One region of the Dongia soli genome, then DNA from elsewhere that is predicted to be linked to it. Evidence: riboswitches for the same ligand, from Rfam matches in the RefSeq annotation. Region 1 holds a riboswitch; each other region holds the start of a gene.

Region 1 (5,888 bases):
CGACATTCTCAAAGGGTTGCGAGCGGCAGCGGAGCCCACGCGGCTGCGGATACTGGGGCTTTGCGCGCATGCCGAACTGACAGTCAGCGACCTCTGTGACGTTCTGGGCCAGTCCCAGCCACGCATCTCCCGGCATTTGAAACTGCTGGTCGAAGCCAATCTCCTGCAGCGGAATCAGGAAGGCCCCTGGGCCTGGTATCGCTTGCCCGAAGGGGGGGCTGGCAGTGAGATCGCCCGGCTGATCGTCGATTTGTTGCCGCCCGAAGATCGCCGCCATTCAATGGACCTAGAGCGTCTGGAATCGATCTCCGAAGGCTGGGCAACGCGCGTTGCTGATTACTTTCGCCAACATGCCGGCGACTGGGAGCATATCAGGGCTCTCCATACCGATCAGGAACGCGTCGACAAGGAGCTGATGGCCGCGCTCTCGGGAAGGCCGATCGCTAGCCTGCTCGATATCGGCACCGGCGCCGGCCATGTGCTGCTGCTGCTGGCCGCTCAAGTGCCGGCCGCGATCGGCATCGACCGCTCGCGCGAGATGCTCCAGGTGGCTAGGCACAATCTCTTTCGTGCCGGCCATCGGCACTGTCAGGTCCGGCAGGCCGATATGATGACCCTCCCCTTCGATAAAGAGAGCTTCGACGCCGTTACCTTGAATATGGTGCTGCATTTTGCTGACCGGCCGGATGCGGTGCTGGGCGAGGCCGCGCGGGTCTTGCGGCCCGGCGGCCAACTGGTCGTCGTCGATTTCGCCACCCACGAGCTCGTGGCGTTGCGAGAAGAACAGGCGCATCGCTGGCTTGGCTTCGGCGATAGCCAGATTGCGGACTGGTATCGCAAGGCAGGGCTGGTACCAAGCCGCCCTCGTCATCTGACCGGTGGCGAACTGACCGTCGTGCTATGGTCCGCCCGGCGCCCGGCAAATGATGCGATCGCAAGCGCTCCAGCATCGCCCAGGAAGCGGAACGCGAAAACCACCAAAACCGCTGCACCGAAAGGGAGGAGTGCATGAACAAAGCGGTCACCTTTTCCATCGAGATATTTCCACCGCGTGACGCCGCCGGATGGAATCAGTTCGACCAGACGCTCACCCGCCTGAAGAAGCTGCAACCCCGTTTCTGTTCCGTAACCTACGGCGCCGGCGGCAGCGCAAGGCGGGGCAGCGACATCGCGTTGGCACATGTCCAGCGACAGACTTCTTTGACCCCGGCGGCGCATCTTACCTGTGTTGCCCTGTCGCGTAACGAGACTCTCGACATCGCACGTCATTGGTGGGCCGAGGGTATCCGACACATCGTTGCCTTGCGCGGCGACATGGCCGAAGCCGGCACGCCCTTTCACCCTCATCCGGCGGGATACAAGTATGCCGCCGAATTGGTCGCAGCGCTGCGCGACCTAGCCGATTTCGAAATTTCGGTCGGTTGCTATCCTGAAATCCATCCGGAGTCGCACGACCGGCTGGCCGACCTCTTCAATCTGAAGCAGAAGTTGAATGCCGGCGCCATAAGGGCAATCTCGCAATTCTTTTTCGAGCCGGAGGTCTTTCTCCGCTTTCGGGATGCCGCTGCCGCCATCGGCATCCACCATCCCCTGGTTCCGGGTATCCTGCCGATCCTCGATTTCAACAAGGCCGCCGGTTTCGCCCGGCGATGCGGCGCCAGCATACCCAAATGGCTCATCGACCGCTTCGACGGGCTGGAAAACGAGTCGGATGCACGGGGGCAGGTCGCGGCCAGCCTTGCCGTCTCTATGTGCGAAAGGTTGATCGCAGAAGGCGTGCAAAACTTTCATTTCTATACTTTGAACCGCCCGACTTTGACCCTGGCGATTTGCCATGCTTTGGGTATCCAGCCGGCCTTGGAGCGGGCGGCCTGAACACTTGATGGCCAACAATTCGATTGAAATCCATCCAGTCTCTCTGCTACATCTTGAGAACACGGTTCTCTGGAAATCTACATCTAGAGCTAAGAGGGAAGACCGGTAAGTCGGCGATGACGAATCCGGCGCTGCCCCCGCAACTGTAAGCGGCGAGCTGTCGTCCAAATCAGCCACTGATGCCTTGGGCTATCGGCCAATGGCATTGGGAAGGCGGGACGAAGGCCAGAACCCGCGAGCCAGGAGACCTGCCGTGAACGATGTTTCGTCCCCGGGGCGGGGTGTCCTGTGGCCGCTTGCAGGTGTTGCCTTTCGGTACGCCTTTCGCATGCGACTCTCCGGTCAGCCTCCCGATTGCAGAACAAGAAGAGGCTACCGATGTCGTCCTTGCTCGCCTTTGACTTCGATCTCGACGGTCATCTCGTCCCGGAACCGGTGCGTCAGCCGCGCGCCAGCCAGGCATCGTCAAGACCGGCCGCTGCGAAGACGCCCCAGCAAATGCCGCCGTCCCTTTTCAATGATCTGCCCCTGGCGCCGCGCCCCAGCCAGCGCCACGCCCCGGTTCCCTTTCCGCTGGCCCAGCCCCCCAAGCCGTCAGACCTTCAGCTTGACCGGTCACGCGACGACTTGCTGACGCCTTTTGGCAAGGCGACCTTGCGCGATCGCTATCTGATGCCGGGTGAAAGCTATCAGGACATGTTCGCGCGTGTCGCCTGCGCTTTTGCCGATGACATTCCCCATGCCCAGCGCATCTATGATGCCGTCTCGCAGCTGTGGTTCATGCCGGCAACACCCATTCTATCCAATGGCGGTACGACGCGCGGCCTGCCGATCTCCTGCTTCCTCAATGCTGTTCCGGATTCGCTGGACGGCATCGTCCGGACCTGGAATGAGAACGTAGCACTCGCCTCCAGTGGTGGCGGCATCGGCACTTATTGGGGCCAAGTCCGTTCAATTGGCGAAGCCGTCAAAGGCAGTGGCGAGACCTCGGGTATCATTCCCTTCATTCACGTGATGGACGGGTTGACCCTGGCCATCAGCCAGGGATCGCTGCGGCGTGGCTCTGCCGCCGTCTACCTTGATATCCACCATCCGGAGATCGAGGAATTCCTGGAGATCCGCAAAGCCAGCGGTGATTTCAACCGCAAGGGCCTCAATCTGCATCACGGCATCAATGTGACCGACGCTTTCATGGAAGCAGTTCGCGACGGAAAGTCCTTTGCCCTGATCAGCCCAAAAACCGGCGAAACCATGCGCCATGTCGATGCGCGCCAATTGTGGCAGCGCATTCTGGAAACTCGCCTCCAGACCGGCGAGCCCTATCTCCTCTTCATTGATGCGGTCAATCGCGCGCTGCCCAAGCATCAGCGTGAATTGGGCCTCAAGGTCTCGACCTCCAATCTTTGCAGCGAGATCACACTGCCGACCGGCAAGGATCACCGCGACGAGGAACGCACTGCCGTCTGCTGTCTCGCCTCGCTCAATATCGAGACCTGGGATCAATGGAGCGAAAAGCCGGGCTTCATCGAGGATGTCTTGCGCTTCCTCGACAATGTGCTGACCCATTTCATCGATGTCGCACCGGACACTATGTCCCGCGCCCGCTATTCGGCGATGCGCGAACGCTCGGTCGGACTCGGCGTCATGGGTTTCCACTCATATCTGCAGGCCAATGGCATCCCCTTCGAAAGCGCGCTCGCAAAGTCGATGAACTTCCGCATCTTCAACAAGATCCGGCGGGCCGCCGATGCCGCCTCCGTCTCGCTTGCAGAAGAACGCGGCCCCTGCCCCGATGCGCTCGAACGCGGCATGTCCGCCCGCTTCAGCCATAAACTGGCCATCGCACCGACCGCATCGATCAGCATCATCTGCGGTGGCACCAGCGCCTGCGTCGAGCCGATCCCGGCCAATATCTATACCCATAAGACCTTGAGCGGCGCCTTCGTCGTGCGTAATCCGCATCTCGCCAAATTGCTGGCAGAGAAGGATCTCGACGTGCCGGAAATCTGGCAGTCCATCATCGAGCATGAAGGCTCGGTCCAGCATCTGGAATGCCTGTCGGAAGATGAAAAGGCCGTCTTCCGTACGGCCTTCGAGATCGATCAGCGATGGATCATCGATCTCGCCGCCGACCGCGCGCCTTATATTTGCCAGAGCCAGTCGCTTAACATCTATCTGCCGGCCAATATCGATAAATGGGATCTCCATATGCTGCATTGGACGGCCTGGAAGCGCGGCGTAAAGAGCCTCTATTACTGCCGCTCCAAATCGCTGCAGCGCGCCGCTTTCGCTGGCCAATTGGAGAAAAAGAACGAAGGCATCGCTTTGACCACACCGGAGCGGGCCGATTACGAGGAGTGCCTGGCATGTCAGTAATCGATGGCAAGACCGATCCGCGCAGCCTGATCGGCAAGGGAACGATCGGCCTTCTCAATGCAACCGGCACCTATGATGTCGAACGCTATCCGTGGGCGTATGACTTCTGGAAGCGTCAGCAGCAGATTCATTGGATGGGGGAGGAAGTTCCCCTCGGCGGCGATATCAAGGACTGGGCATCGGATCGCGTAACAGACACGGAACGCAGCCTGCTGACCCAGATTTTTCGCTTCTTCACGCAATCCGATGTCGAGGTCAGCGACAATTACCTGAAGCGCTACATCCCGATCTTCCAGCCACTGGAAGTGCAGATGATGATGGCCGCCTTCTCCAATATGGAGACGGTGCATATCGATGCTTATGCCTTGCTGCTGAAAACGCTCGGCATGCCGCAAGCCGAATTTGCTGCCTTCCGCGATTATGAGCAGATGCGTGCCAAAGCGGATTACATGCACACCTTCGGCGTCGGCACGGTGGCAGATGTCGCCCGCACCTTGGCGATGTTCGGCGCCTTTACTGAAGGCATGGCGCTGTTTGCCAGTTTCGCTATGCTGCTCAACTTCCCGCGCCATAACAAGATGAACGGCATGGGCCAGATCGTGTCCTGGTCCGTGCGTGACGAGAGCCTGCATTGCGAAGGCGTCATCCGCCTATTCCATGAATGGAACCGCGAGACGGGAGCGGTCACCCCCGCAGTGCGCGACGATATCATCGATGTCGCCCGGACCATGGTCACATTGGAAGAGCGCTTCGTCGAATTGGCTTTCGGCCTGGGCAAGATCGAGGGCATGACGCCGGAAGATATCTCCGCCTATGTTCGCTATATCGCCGACTGGCGCTTGAGCCAATTGAAGCTGACGCCTGTCTTCGGCTATTTCGCCAAAAGCGAAAGCGGCTATCAGCAGCTAAAACCGCATCCCCTGCCCTGGCTGGTCGAAATCCTCAACGGCGTCGAACATGCCAATTTCTTCGAGCAGCGCGCCACGGAATATTCCAAGGGCGCCAGCCGCGGCAGCTGGGATGGCGATGACGGCGTCTGGGCGCATTTTGAAAAATTTTATGCGACGGACCGGCAGGATAGTGGGAGCCTGCCTTCGACGTGATGTGAAGCGCCCGGCATTATCCGCCGACTGCGGCTAACGGGGGGTGCAGCAGATCCGAGCAATCTGCTGCCAGCCGTGGTTTGCCGAACAACCAACCTTGGCCGAAGTCGCAGCCGCAGGCACGCGCCAGACGTTCATCCCGTTCATCCTCGATACCCTCGGCTACGACCTTGAGATCAAAGAGCCGCGCCAAGTGTACGATCGCTTCGACCATGCGTATGCCGCCCCGATCGCCGCGCATCGATCTAATGAAGCTTTGGTCGATTTTGAGCACGTCGATGGGCAGCCCCTGCAATAGGCTGAGCGAGGAATAGCCCGTCCCGAAATCATCCAAGAGCAGGCCGCAGCCAATATCCCGCAGCTTGCCCAAAAGCTCCCGCGCCGCGCTGACATCTTGCATGATGGCGCTCTCCGTCAGTTCCAGGCGCAGACTGACCGGCGACAGACGATATTCCGCGAGGACCTGCTGCACGATGCCGGCAAGATCGCCGCCTTCGAGCTGCCGGCTGGAAACATTGACGCTGACGAAGAGAT
Region 2 (5,888 bases), on a different contig from region 1:
CTTTTCGGTGTGTCCTTCCGAGCGCGCCCAACGCTCCGCAGCGGCATCGTCAGTGGTCTTGGCCTCGACCCATTGGGGACCGCCGGGGCCATCTTCCATTTTCCAGAAGGGCGCTTTGGTCTTCAGCCAGTCGATCAGGAAGGCGCAAGATTCCAGAGCTGCCTGGCGATGAGCAGAGGCAGTGGCAACCAACACGATACGGTCGCCCGGGGTCAGCCGGCCGTAGCGGTGAATGATCAGGCTGGCTTGCAGCGGCCAGCGGCGATGGGCTTCGGTCTCGATCGCGGCGAGCTGCTTTTCCGTCATCCCCGGATAGTGTTCCAGGGTCATTGATCCGATAGCTCCATCTGGCGCCATATCCCGCACCAGACCGACAAAGCTGGCGATGCCGCCGACGGAATGATCGCCATCCGATAATCTCGCCAGTTCGGCGCCGATGTCGAAATCTTCCTGCTGCACGCGGATCATGAAACTATCCTAGCCGCCGGTAACCGGCGGGAAGAGAGCAACCTCGTCTCCCACATGCACCGGATGATCGGGATCGACATATTCCTGGTTGACGGCGGTTTTGACAACCGCCCGCGCTTTCAGGGCCTCGGCATAATTGGGGCCGCGCGCCGCCAGCCAATCCAGCAACGCCCCCACGGTGGTTACCTCGGTAGGTGGGGCAACTTCTTCCTCGGCGATGCCGATCTTCGAACGGATCCAGGCGAAATACAGCAGTTTCATGACCTATCTCTAGCGCAGCCCGCCACCGGATGCAAAGAGTGGCATCCTGCCCTCAGATTTGGGTAAGCTGCCCCAGCAAATCCAGTCAGCAAAGCGAGCGAGCATGAGCGTCACGATCTTCCACAATCCCAATTGCAGCACGTCACGCAAGGTGCTGGGCTGGCTCAAGGAAAAAGGCATCGAGCCCAAAGTGATCGAATACCTGAAAACGCCGCCGAGTGCCACGGAGCTAAAGCGCATCTTGAAGCTGATGGGCGGGGCCAAGGCGGCCGATATTCTTCGGCGCAAGGGCGATGCTTATGAAGCCCTAGGTGATGTCGCCAAACTGAAGAATGACGATCTGATCGCGAAAATGGTGGCAGAGCCGGTCCTCATCGAACGGCCGATCGTCATCACCGACGAGGCGGCGGTTCTGTGCCGCCCGCCGGAAAAGGTGTGGGAAGTCGTCTGATCCTTTAACGCCCAATTCTTATTTAGCGCGTGGCGTCGCTATCGCCCGCCTGCAGGCAGAGATACTGCCAGGCGATGGTGGCCGCCGCGAGCGAGGTGATCTCGGCATGGTCATAGGCCGGCGCAACCTCGACCACATCCATGCCGACAAAGCGGATGCCGCGCAGCTGCCGCAGGATCGCCAGGATCTGCCAGGTCTGCGCCCCGCCGATTTCCGGCGTGCCTGTGCCGGGCGCCTGCGACGGATCGATGCAATCGATATCGAAGCTGAGATAGGTCTTGCCGGTGCCGACCTTCTCCTTGATGCGCCGCGCGATCTCGTCAGGCGTGGTCCGATGCATTTCCGGACCGGAAATGATTTCGACGCCCTTGCCGGTGGTCCAGTCATGGACAGTCTTCTGTACCGGTGAGCGGATGCCGACCTGGATCATACGCTGCGGATCGACCAGACCTTCGTTGATCGCGTGATAGAAGACGGAACCGTGGCCGTGGACCTGGCCGAAAGTGTCGGGCCAGGTATCGATATGTGCATCGAAATGAACGAGACCGACCGGTCCCTGCTTCTTCGCCAGAGCGCGCAGCAGCGGCAAGGTGATGGAATGATCACCGCCCAAAGTGATCAGATGATCGATCGCCGAGGCCTGGGCCTCGATCATCTTCATGCTTTCAGGCACATCGCCGATGCGGATGTCGAAATCGCCCAGATCGGCAATGTCCAGATCGCTGATATCGCTCCAGTCATGGGGATTCTCGCCATCCAGCAGCATGCGGCTGATCTGGCGGATTGCATTAGGGCCGAAACGGGCGCCGGGACGGAAGCTGGTGGCAATGTCATAAGGTATCCCGGCAACGCAGAAACGCGCATCCGGCGTCGTCTTGCGCACCGACAAAAAGCTTGGATAGCTGGCGAAAGTCGGTACACCGGCCATGTGACATACTCCTTTAACATCGCATCCGGGCGCATCATAGCGATCATGATGGCAGGCGCAATCGCCGGCCGAAAGCTGTCACAGCTTGTTCATGGCAGCCAGCTGGCGATAAAGCGCGCTGTGGTCGAGCTCGCCATCGCCGCGCTCGGCTGCTCGCTGGAACAGCTCATAAGCAAGCCGGATGAAGGGAAGATCGAGATTCAGGGCCGCGGCTTCGTCGAGGATATTGCGCAAATCCTTGATCTGGGTGGCGACGGTGCCGCCCGGCTTGAAATTGCCCGTGATCATGCGCTCGCCATGCACCGCCAGGATGCGGCTATCGGCGAAGCCGCCGGTGATGGCGTGGCGCACCGCGGCCGGATCGGCGCCGCCCTGTTTCGCCAGCAGCAGCGCCTCGGCGACGGCGCCGATGGTGATGCCGACAATGGCTTGATTTGCAAGTTTGGCGAGTTGGCCGGCGCCATGGGGACCGACCAGCGTCGATTTACCGAGGGCCGCAAAGACCGGCTGGGCGCGCTGGAAGATCGTCTCGTCACCGCCGGCCATGACGGCGAGCTTTGCTTCCACGGCGCCCACCGTGCCGCCGGAGACGGGGGCGTCGAGATAGTCGATGTGCCTTTGTGCCAGGCGATGAGCGTGGCCGCGCGCCATGCGCGGGGCGATGGAGCTCATATCGATCAGCAGCTGGCCGGGTCGCAATTGCGGCTCGATCTCCGCCAAAATCTGCTCAACCACATCGCCATTGAGCAGCATGGTGATGATGATATCCGCATTCGTTGCGGCGTCGGCTGGGCTGGATGCCGCTTCGCCGCCCAAGGCCTCTAATGGCGCGAGCTTCGCAGCGGTGCGGTTCCAGGCGATCAAGGGAAAGCCGGCGCGGAGCAGGTTCTCGGCCATCGGCAACCCCATCAGGCCGATTCCGAGAAACGCGATCTTTGGCTTGGCGGGCATTTAACTACCGGATGGAGATGCTTGATGCCGGAACCATGTCACGCGAGACAGTTTGAAACAAGTTAGGCCGAGGCAAGATACCGACATAAGAAAATAGTCTTATCCATTGACCCGGGAAAAAGGTGGAAATGGCGGATTGCCTCCGATAGGTTGGCGCCACCGCAGGAGGGAAGCTGGTGCGCCGGTTTTGATCACGTCACGGGTGATCGTCCGCCGGCTAGGCCGGCACTGCCCCCGCAACTGTAGGATCGTTCAAGCGACGGCCGCGACCAGTGGCCGATCGGTGGAATGGCAGCGCGACAGCCACTGGCGCCGCAAGGTGCTGGGAAGGTGCTCCATTCTGGTTAGGGCGTCAGCCCTTGCCGGCGATCGAGTCAGGAAACCTCGGCGGCCCGAAACCAAACTCAGCCACCTCGGTGGGAGGAAAGGACTGATTCCATGTCGCGTGGGACATCCAAAGCCGCCTATGCCATGACATCCGCCAGCTTGCCGCCGGTGACGCTGGTGCTTGGCGGCGCGCGCTCTGGCAAGAGCCGGTTCGCTGAGCAGCTTTTGCATCGCGAGGCACGGCAGCGCGTCTATCTGGCGACGGCGGAAATCTATGACGAGGAAATGGCGGAACGCGTACGCCTGCATAAGGCGCAGCGTGGCGACGGCTGGCGCACCATGGAGGCGCCGCTCGATATTGCCGGCGTCATGGTCCGAGAAACCGAGCAAGGCGATGCCATCCTGGTGGATTGCCTGACGCTCTGGCTGAGCAACCTGATGGGTGCCGGACGCGATATCCAGGCGGAAACGGCGCAGTTGATCGCGGCCCTGCCGCAACTGGGCGGGCCGGTCGTCTTCGTTGCCAATGAAGTAGGGCTTGGGATCGTGCCGGATAATGCCTTGGCGCGGGCGTTCCGCGATCACGCCGGACGCCTCAATCAGCGGCTGGCGGCGGCGGCGGATCAGGTGTTTTTCATCGCGGCGGGATTGCCGCTGAAACTGAAGTAATCCGAAGGGGCTTAGGACATGAGCACAAAAATTCCGGCAACCGTGGTGACCGGCTTTCTCGGCGCCGGCAAGACCAGCCTGATCCAGAACCTGCTGAAGAATGCAAAGGGCCGGCGCATTGCCCTCATCATCAATGAATTCGGTGAAACCGGCGTCGACGGCGAAATCGTCAAGGCCTGCAAGATCGAAGGCTGCCCGGAAGAAAACATCGTCGAACTCGCCAATGGCTGCATCTGCTGCACCGTCGCGGATGACTTCCTGCCGACCATGCAGATCCTGCTCAACCGGCCGCAGCCGCCGGAACATATCGTTATCGAAACCTCCGGCCTCGCTTTACCAAAGCCGCTGGTCCGAGCCTTTAACTGGCCGGAAGTGCGCACGCGCGTGACGGTCGACGGTGTCGTGGCTGTGGTCGACGGGCCGGCCGCTGCCGCCGGCCGTTTTGCCGACAATCCGGATGCGGTCGATCAGCAGCGCGCCGCCGATGACAATCTCGACCACGACAGCCCGCTGGCCGAATTGTTCGAAGACCAGATCAATTGTGCCGACCTCATCGTCCTCAATAAGAGCGACCTGATGGACGATACCGCCCGTCAGGCGGCGGAAGCGGCGATCAACAAGGAATTGCAGCGTCGCGCCAAGATCTTGCCTGCCAGTTTCGGCGCGATCGATCCGGCCATTTTGCTCGGCATCGGTGCCGGTGCCGAAGACGATCTCGACAGCCGGCCTTCGCATCACGAGTTGGAAGGCGAGGATCATGATCATGATGATTTCGAGAGCTTCCATCTCGATCTGCCGCAGCTCACCTCGCCGGATCAATTGCTGCAAAAGCTCCTGCCGACCATCGAACGCCATGACATCCTGCGGGTGAAGGGCTTCCTCAATGTTGCCGGTAAGGAGATGCGGCTGGTGCTCCAGGGTGTGGGCAGTCGGGTGCAGCATTATTACGACCGCGCCTGGGAGGCCGGTGAAGCACGGAACGGTCGTCTCGTCGTCATCGGCCTCAAGGGGCTCGATCGCGACTCCATCGCGCGCGCGCTGGCTCTCTAAAAGCGCGATTGGACGGGGAAGGGCAGACCGATGCATCTTCTGGCGGCCAAACCGGGTGTCATCGCCGACGGGTCGGAAGCGATTGATCTCGGTCAGACACCGGGTGATATCGTCGTTCTCAGTGCCGCCGATACGGAGCTCGCCTGCCTCGCTGCCGCTCAAGCGGAGATCAGCAGGCAGGATGCTTCGACGCCCAGCCTGCGTCTCGCCAGCTTGCTGCAGCTTGGCCATAATCTCAGCATCGACACCTATGTCGAAGACATCATTGCTCATGCCCGCCTGGTGGTGGTGCGTGTGCTGGGTGGCGTGCGCTACTGGCCCTATGGCATCGAACAGGTAACAGCGATCTGCCGCCAGCGCGGCATCGCTTTGGCCTTGCTGCCGGGCGACGATCAGCCGGATCCCGAACTATCCGAGCAATCGACCTTGCCGGCGGAAGCCGTGCATCGCCTCTGGCAGTATCTTGTGCAAGGTGGTGTCGAAAATGCGCGGCAATTGCTGGCTTATGGCGCCAGCCTGACCGGCCGAGAGAGCGATTGGCAGGAACCCCGACCGCTGCTCCGTGCTGGCCTTTATTGGCCGGGCCGCCAGATTCTGCGTCTCGATGATTTGCAGGCTGTTTGGAAGCCGCAGCGCCCGGTAGGGACCATCGTCTTCTATCGGGCGCTGCTGCAAGCCGGCAATCTAGCTGCCATCGATGCCTTGATCGCCGCTTTGCAGGCGCGCGGCCTCAATCCCTTGCCGATCTATGCCACCAGTTTGAAGGAACAGGTGGCGGCGGAT
Region 3 (5,888 bases), on a different contig from region 1:
GCATGCCGAGCGTCTTGGCGAAATGCGCGACATGGCTGCCGATCGCGCCAAGGCCGACGATCAGAAGGGTCTGTTCCGACAACGAGCGGAAGGCATGCTGCCGCCATTCATGCCGGCGCTGCTGATGGAAATAGGTGAGGAATTTGCCGTTAAGGGCAAGCATGCCGCCAATCACCGTCTCACCCAGGTAACGCGCCAGCACGCCGGCGCTGTTGCTGACGACGAGATCCTGGCGCGGCCAAGGCAGGAATTGCTCATAGCCGGAACCGCCAACATGCAGCCATCGCACCGTCGGATGCGCCGCCGCGATCCGCTGGGGCTGGCCGGGAAAATGCGGCTGGGAGATCGAAAACACCGCTCAGGGATTTGCCGCGGCGAATTGCGCTGGCAGATCATCCAGCGACGTGACATAGGTGAAAGCGATATCGGGGAAGCGTGCCTGGAGCGCGGCACTGAACGATTCCGGCCGATCGTGGATCACGAGAACCGACTTCACCTGTGTCAGCAATTTGTCTTGCGTCATTTTTCACCCCCTGCTTGCAAAACCCCGCTTTCGAATAAACATCCTTAAGACGAAAGTCGATTACCCGCAGGCGTCGGTGGAATTGGGTGACAGCAGTCACAGCCCGCCCGGTTGATACCGCTCCGGCTGGTTGCTACGTTAAGACCGGTGTCACAGGCGGAGACGGAGAGAAGAGGATGCGCCCTGGCTTCGGTTTCTTTCCTAAATACTCTTTTGCACCGTTTTCCCGCACCGCGCTGCTGTTGCCCGCCCTGCTGCTTGCAAGCATCCTGTTGGCGACGCCGGGCTTCACTGCCGGGCAAAGTGCCCGCGCTTTCCTGGAATCGATTTATGCCCATTATCAGGGCATTGATCCCGAAGGAGTCGCCCTGAGCACCGACGACGACCTTAACTATTACTTCACGCCGGAACTTGCCCGCAAACTGGCGGAGGACAGCCGCGCTGCCCAGGCGAAAGGCGATGTGCCGGAACTGGATGGTGATCCCTTCGTCGATGCGCAGGATTGGCAGCTCAGCGATCTGACCATCGATGTCGATGACGCCGCCACCAAGAAGACCACCGCCAAGGTGAGTTTCAGGAACCAGGACCAGCCGGTAACGATCAGGCTGGATCTCGTTAAGATCGGCCAGACATGGAAGATCAACGACATTCACTGGCCGAAAGGAAGCCTCCGCCAGCTGCGCGCCGGCAACTGAGGCCCCGTCCCTCTTCCCTTCTCCCACCGAACAAGCCATCCATTCTGCCCGTGCGATTGAAAATCCCGGCGATCGCAGACCATTCAAATTTGTTGACTTAAAAACAACTGTCGCGATATAGTTGCAAAATAAGCAATGCAACGACGACGAGCCGCCATGTCGCATCTGACCGTCTGCCTCCACGGCATCCGCATCCATGTGGGGTTTTATCGCGACGGCCGGCGCTGGCGGATCGATGAGGCGGATGTCTATGTCACCGATGAAGACGGCGAGCTTGCCTGCATCGTCGATGATATCGACCGCGTCGGTGGCATCGGCCCGGCCGGGAGCTTCCAATCCCTGCGCTGCCTGGCCGAGGACACGGCCAATGAAAATCTGATTGCCGATTGGAACCGCGACCAGCGGATCTATGAACGCGAACTTGACCGCAACGATTAGGCTAGAGGAGCGAAGATGCAGGAACACAGAAAGGCACCCGATGGAGAGCGGAGCGGCGGCCTTGGCCCGAAGCAGCGGGCCTGGTGCGACGCCTATCTGCCAAATCTCCGCCGCCCGCCAGAGTCCGCCGATTCCGCGCAATCGCTGCCACCTCAGGCCCGTCGTGAGCCAGTGGTGCCGCGATGATGCCATTTCTTCGGAGCCTGTCCGCTTTGCTGGACGACATACCCGACAGCCGGCAAAGGCCTTTGCTTTGCGGCAAGCCGGCAGCACCGCCCCTGCCGGCCGATAATTGTATCAGTTATCGCGTTGCTTTAACTGCCGAGCGGCTTCATCCGCTCGCTCGGAACGACAATTTTAAGCACGAAGATACAACAATATCATAGAGTTAAATGTACCTTTTGAGGTTTATCACCAACCAATCAGATTTAAGCACGCTCGGCCGCTTCCGGTCTGTCGATCCCGCAATCTGCGGGCTCATCCAATGCCTGAGGCCAGATATGGCTTCCGCATATCGGGATAAATCCTTGATCTTGCAGAACATTCTCAGCGAGCGCATGGCGTACGAACGCCTTTAGCCTTGACGAGCGCAGATATAAAGCCGCCACCCGGATCCCGAATGGCGGCTTTCTTTTGGAAACAGCGCGCCTGTCAGGCGGCCTTGAACTGACGCTTGAAGAAGAAGCCCGTCAGGATCCCCAGCGCCACCCAGAAGAGCAGGCTGGTCATCGTCGCGGCGACGATGAAGCTGTGGGCTAGCGCTTCCGGCGCGGCGCTGTGGTGTTCCACCGGCTGCGGCGCACCATAGGCATGCGGCAGCACGATCATCGCGACACCCAGCACCGACCAGAGGATCTGGCGGGTGAGGAAGATCAGCGCCAAGCCGCCACCGGTCAGCGCCACCGTCGCGACCCACCAGACCTGACGCTGCATCAGAGGGGCAGCTTCGGTGCCCGGCACTTCCGGCGGCAGGCCGAGACTTGGCGCGAGTGTGAAGACGGCGAAGCCGGCGAGACCCCAGAACAGACCCTTGCGCCAATCCATCTCAGTCCCCCGCGCCGCATAGGCGGCGGCCAGCAGCAGCGCAAAGCCGATGCCGGTCAGGATATCGGCGGCGGCAGTGAAGGCATTACGCTGCAGCCCATCGCTCGGCTCCCAGCCGCCCTCATCATGTTCATGCGCCTCGCCGGTGGCGTGATCATGTTCGGTGGTGGACATGGCAGAGCCATCGGCCGTTGCGGAATTACCAACAGCCGGTGCCGTCTCCGCCGCCTTTTCGAAGACTTCGGCTTTCAAGATGACCGGAATGGTCGCGATCTGATGCACGACGGTGACGAAGACACCCGCGATCACTCCCGCCAGGACGGCGGTGATCAATAAACGACGAAATGTATCCATGGACGTTCCCCGAGATAACGGCCCCCGATGGCCGTCTTAGTGGCAGGGGAAAGCGTTCGAATGCCGGGTGTCGTGGGCGGCGTTATGGAAAACGTTGATATGGGAGAAACCCACTCCCCAGATCAGCGCCACGCCAAGGAAGGCAGCGCAGAAGATGCCAAGCTTCGCGTCGGCCTTGGAGGTGCTGCCGATCGCAGTCTGGTTTTGGACGGTATGAGTCAGAGTCGAAGAATTGATCTGCATGATGATGCTCCTGGTTCGGCCTTCGCGCGAAAGTGCCGTGGGTTACAGAAGCGTCGATCGTCCCGTGCCAGATCGGAGAACAAACAGGGCTATCACCAGTTTCGGACCACCCCGTCCCGCTCCCGCTCATGGCAGAGCGACCGAACGCCGATGGCAGGTCTCCTGGCTCGCGGGTCACCGCCTGCTTGCCGACCTTCCCGGTTACCCGAACCAGTGGTCATGGATGGCAGCAGGCTATCCGCTTACAGTTGCGGGGGCAGCCACGGTCTTGGCCCCTTTTGGGTCGTCCGCACCGTGTTCCCTATTAATCCCCTGGACTTCAGCCGTCGGGGAACCATCTTCCGGCAAGATATCGGCGATCGAGCCTGCCTGTCAACGCGGCGGCGTCAGGGTCTGGCCTCTGAGCGTCCCATTGCTCCACCTATTTCCTGCGACTCCGGCTCGGGCACGGGGTTCACCCATTTTGCGCTACTCTTCCGCTGTTTCAGCGCCCTCAGCCAGTTGGCTGCATCGCCGCGCCATGACAGGGATATGCGATAGCTCCGCACCTCCGTGACCCGATTGCGGCTCCAGAACGTCTTATTGGGCTCCGCGCCGAGACCGAGATAGCAGTCGAGGTGACGCTCCATGGCCCAGCGCAACAAATGTTCGTTCGCCAGGATGCCAGGGGATTGTTTCTGGTAACGGGGGTCGAATCCCCCGATCATTCCATGCAATGTACGCTGGCCGCAAAAGTACACCTGCACGACAAGCGGTTCGCCATTCAATGTCAGCAGCATCAGCCGGCAGGCCGGTTTGGCCTGGCGGTCTGCATGATAGCTGACCAGGAAGTCGCGAAAACTGCGCGCATAAAGCCAGGGCCCCTTTTTGTTGTTGCGCTCCGCCCAGATGCGCTTTTGCACCAGCAGCCAATCGATCAGGGCGGGACCGCGGTGATCGCCAGGTTCGACCACCTCCGCCTCGATATGGCCGAGCTCAGCCAAACGCCGCACTGATTTCGCGTGGGTACGACGATGGCTTTTACCGAGTGAGGCGTAATAGCTTTCCCACCCGCTTTCATCCCGCAAAGGAACGTGGACGGCAACACCGGGTTCCTCTTCGAATCGATGGCCTGACAGGATCGCCTGCATCGGCGACGTCAATTCGAGATGGGGCAGTATCGCGATATCGGCGCCGGATTGGTGTCGCAATGCCGCCCATGCCGTCGCGATCCATTGAGCGTGGTCGATTGCGTCATCGAGCAAGGCGCTCGCGCATTCGGCATCATAAGCTTCGAGGGGCCGCAGATAAGTCCATAGCAGCTTGCGCTGCGTGACCAGCGGCCAGACCGCGATCAGGCGCCCCTGATCCCAGCCGAGAACGCAGCACAGCTTTCGACCGGCCGGCGCCGCAATCGCTTCCCAGATCTTCAGGCAGATATCGAAACTTTGAAACGCGCCGGCATTCTCACAGCGCTGCCACAAATCGTCCCAATACGGTTTCAGCACGCGAAAGCGTTCAGGACTCTTCACCAGCTCCAGTTCAGCCAATTCCCCCGCCCCCAAGGCCGCTCATTGTCTGATTGGCCGCAGCATAACAGGTTGCATAACCGCGTCGCAATCTTGCTGATGCGGTTGTATCGGAAGACGAGGTGACATCGGAAGATGTCGCACCGCGCAGATGACCTGGATGGGAATTGAAATCATGCCGCGGAGATTCCAGTCCTGCGCCTTGTGTTAACGATCATACGGGTCCGAAACGGCCGCCGCCGTCTCAAGACTCGCTTGGCAATTTTTCGCCGCCGTTCCGTTGCTTCATCGATCGAAGCCAGGTGGCCGCACGCCCCCACCAGCTGACTGAAATGCGGTAGCTTTTGATCTCAACGACTTCATTGCGGCTCCAGAACTTTTTGTTCTGCTCGGCACCAAGGCCGAGATAACAGTCGAGCCGGCGCTGCATCGCCCAGCGCAGCAAATGTTGGTTCAGCAGAACGCCGGGCGACTGCTTCTGGTAACGCATATCGAAACCGGCGATCACGGCGTGCAGAATGACCTTGCCGCAAAAATAAAGCTGCACGGCGAGCGGTTCGCCGTTCAATGTCAACTCCATGAGTTGACATGCCGGCGAGGCCTCCTCATCGGCGTGATAGGCCACCAGGAAATCACGGAAACCCTGTGCGTACAGCCAGGCGCCCTTTTTATTGACGCGCTCCGCCCAAGCCCGCTTTTGCGCCAACAGCCAATCGATCAAGAGCGGGCCGCGACGATCGCCGGGCTCAACCACCTTTACGTCGATCTGGCCAAGTTCGGACAAACGCCGCGCCGACTTCGCATGATCGCGCCGATGGCTTTTGCTGAGTGAGGCGTAATAGCTCTCCCAGGCGCTTTCAGCGCGCAAGGGGACGTGAACCGCAACCCCCGCTTCCTCTTCGAAGTGGTGGCGCTGCAAAATTCCGGCGAGTGCGGAGGCCTGCTTGAAATGAGGCAATATGGCGATATCCGCACCGGATTGGCGGCGCAATATCTCCCACGCGGCGGCGATCCATTGCGTTTGATCGACCGCATCATCGATCAACGCGCTTGAGCATTCGGCATCATTGATTTCAAGTGGAC

The links. Region 1 has a riboswitch for cobalamin ahead of SMD27_RS07760 (ribonucleoside-diphosphate reductase subunit alpha). Riboswitches for the same ligand answer to the same signal wherever they lie in the genome.
Region 2: another riboswitch for cobalamin. It lies ahead of cobU (bifunctional adenosylcobinamide kinase/adenosylcobinamide-phosphate guanylyltransferase); the one in region 1 lies ahead of SMD27_RS07760 (ribonucleoside-diphosphate reductase subunit alpha).
Region 3: another riboswitch for cobalamin. It lies ahead of SMD27_RS23365 (CbtB domain-containing protein); the one in region 1 lies ahead of SMD27_RS07760 (ribonucleoside-diphosphate reductase subunit alpha).

The regions. Positions count from the first base shown of each region.
Region 1 is NZ_JAXCLW010000002.1:250,827-256,714, reverse strand. Features, by position in the region: gene SMD27_RS07770 (ArsR/SmtB family transcription factor) at 1-1,012, shown strand, start outside; gene metF (methylenetetrahydrofolate reductase [NAD(P)H]) at 1,009-1,875, shown strand; cobalamin riboswitch at 1,921-2,145, shown strand; gene SMD27_RS07760 (ribonucleoside-diphosphate reductase subunit alpha) at 2,254-4,251, shown strand; gene SMD27_RS07755 (ribonucleotide-diphosphate reductase subunit beta) at 4,242-5,354, shown strand; gene SMD27_RS07750 (putative bifunctional diguanylate cyclase/phosphodiesterase) at 5,371-5,888, opposite strand, start outside.
Region 2 is NZ_JAXCLW010000003.1:315,757-321,644, reverse strand. Features, by position in the region: gene SMD27_RS13595 (molybdenum cofactor biosynthesis protein MoaE) at 1-468, opposite strand, end outside; gene moaD (molybdopterin converting factor subunit 1) at 478-729, opposite strand; gene arsC (arsenate reductase (glutaredoxin)) at 833-1,180, shown strand; gene speB (agmatinase) at 1,203-2,108, opposite strand; gene SMD27_RS13575 (NAD(P)-dependent oxidoreductase) at 2,187-3,059, opposite strand; cobalamin riboswitch at 3,226-3,444, shown strand; gene cobU (bifunctional adenosylcobinamide kinase/adenosylcobinamide-phosphate guanylyltransferase) at 3,498-4,055, shown strand; gene cobW (cobalamin biosynthesis protein CobW) at 4,074-5,105, shown strand; gene cobN (cobaltochelatase subunit CobN) at 5,136-5,888, shown strand, end outside.
Region 3 is NZ_JAXCLW010000014.1:20,161-26,048, forward strand. Features, by position in the region: gene SMD27_RS23340 (D-2-hydroxyacid dehydrogenase) at 1-355, opposite strand, end outside; gene SMD27_RS23345 (hypothetical protein) at 359-523, opposite strand; gene SMD27_RS23350 (DUF3828 domain-containing protein) at 700-1,218, shown strand; gene SMD27_RS23355 (hypothetical protein) at 1,354-1,656, shown strand; gene SMD27_RS23360 (CbtA family protein) at 2,308-3,054, opposite strand; gene SMD27_RS23365 (CbtB domain-containing protein) at 3,091-3,297, opposite strand; cobalamin riboswitch at 3,433-3,651, opposite strand; gene SMD27_RS23370 (GNAT family N-acetyltransferase) at 3,684-4,826, opposite strand; gene SMD27_RS23375 (GNAT family N-acetyltransferase) at 5,050-5,888, opposite strand, start outside.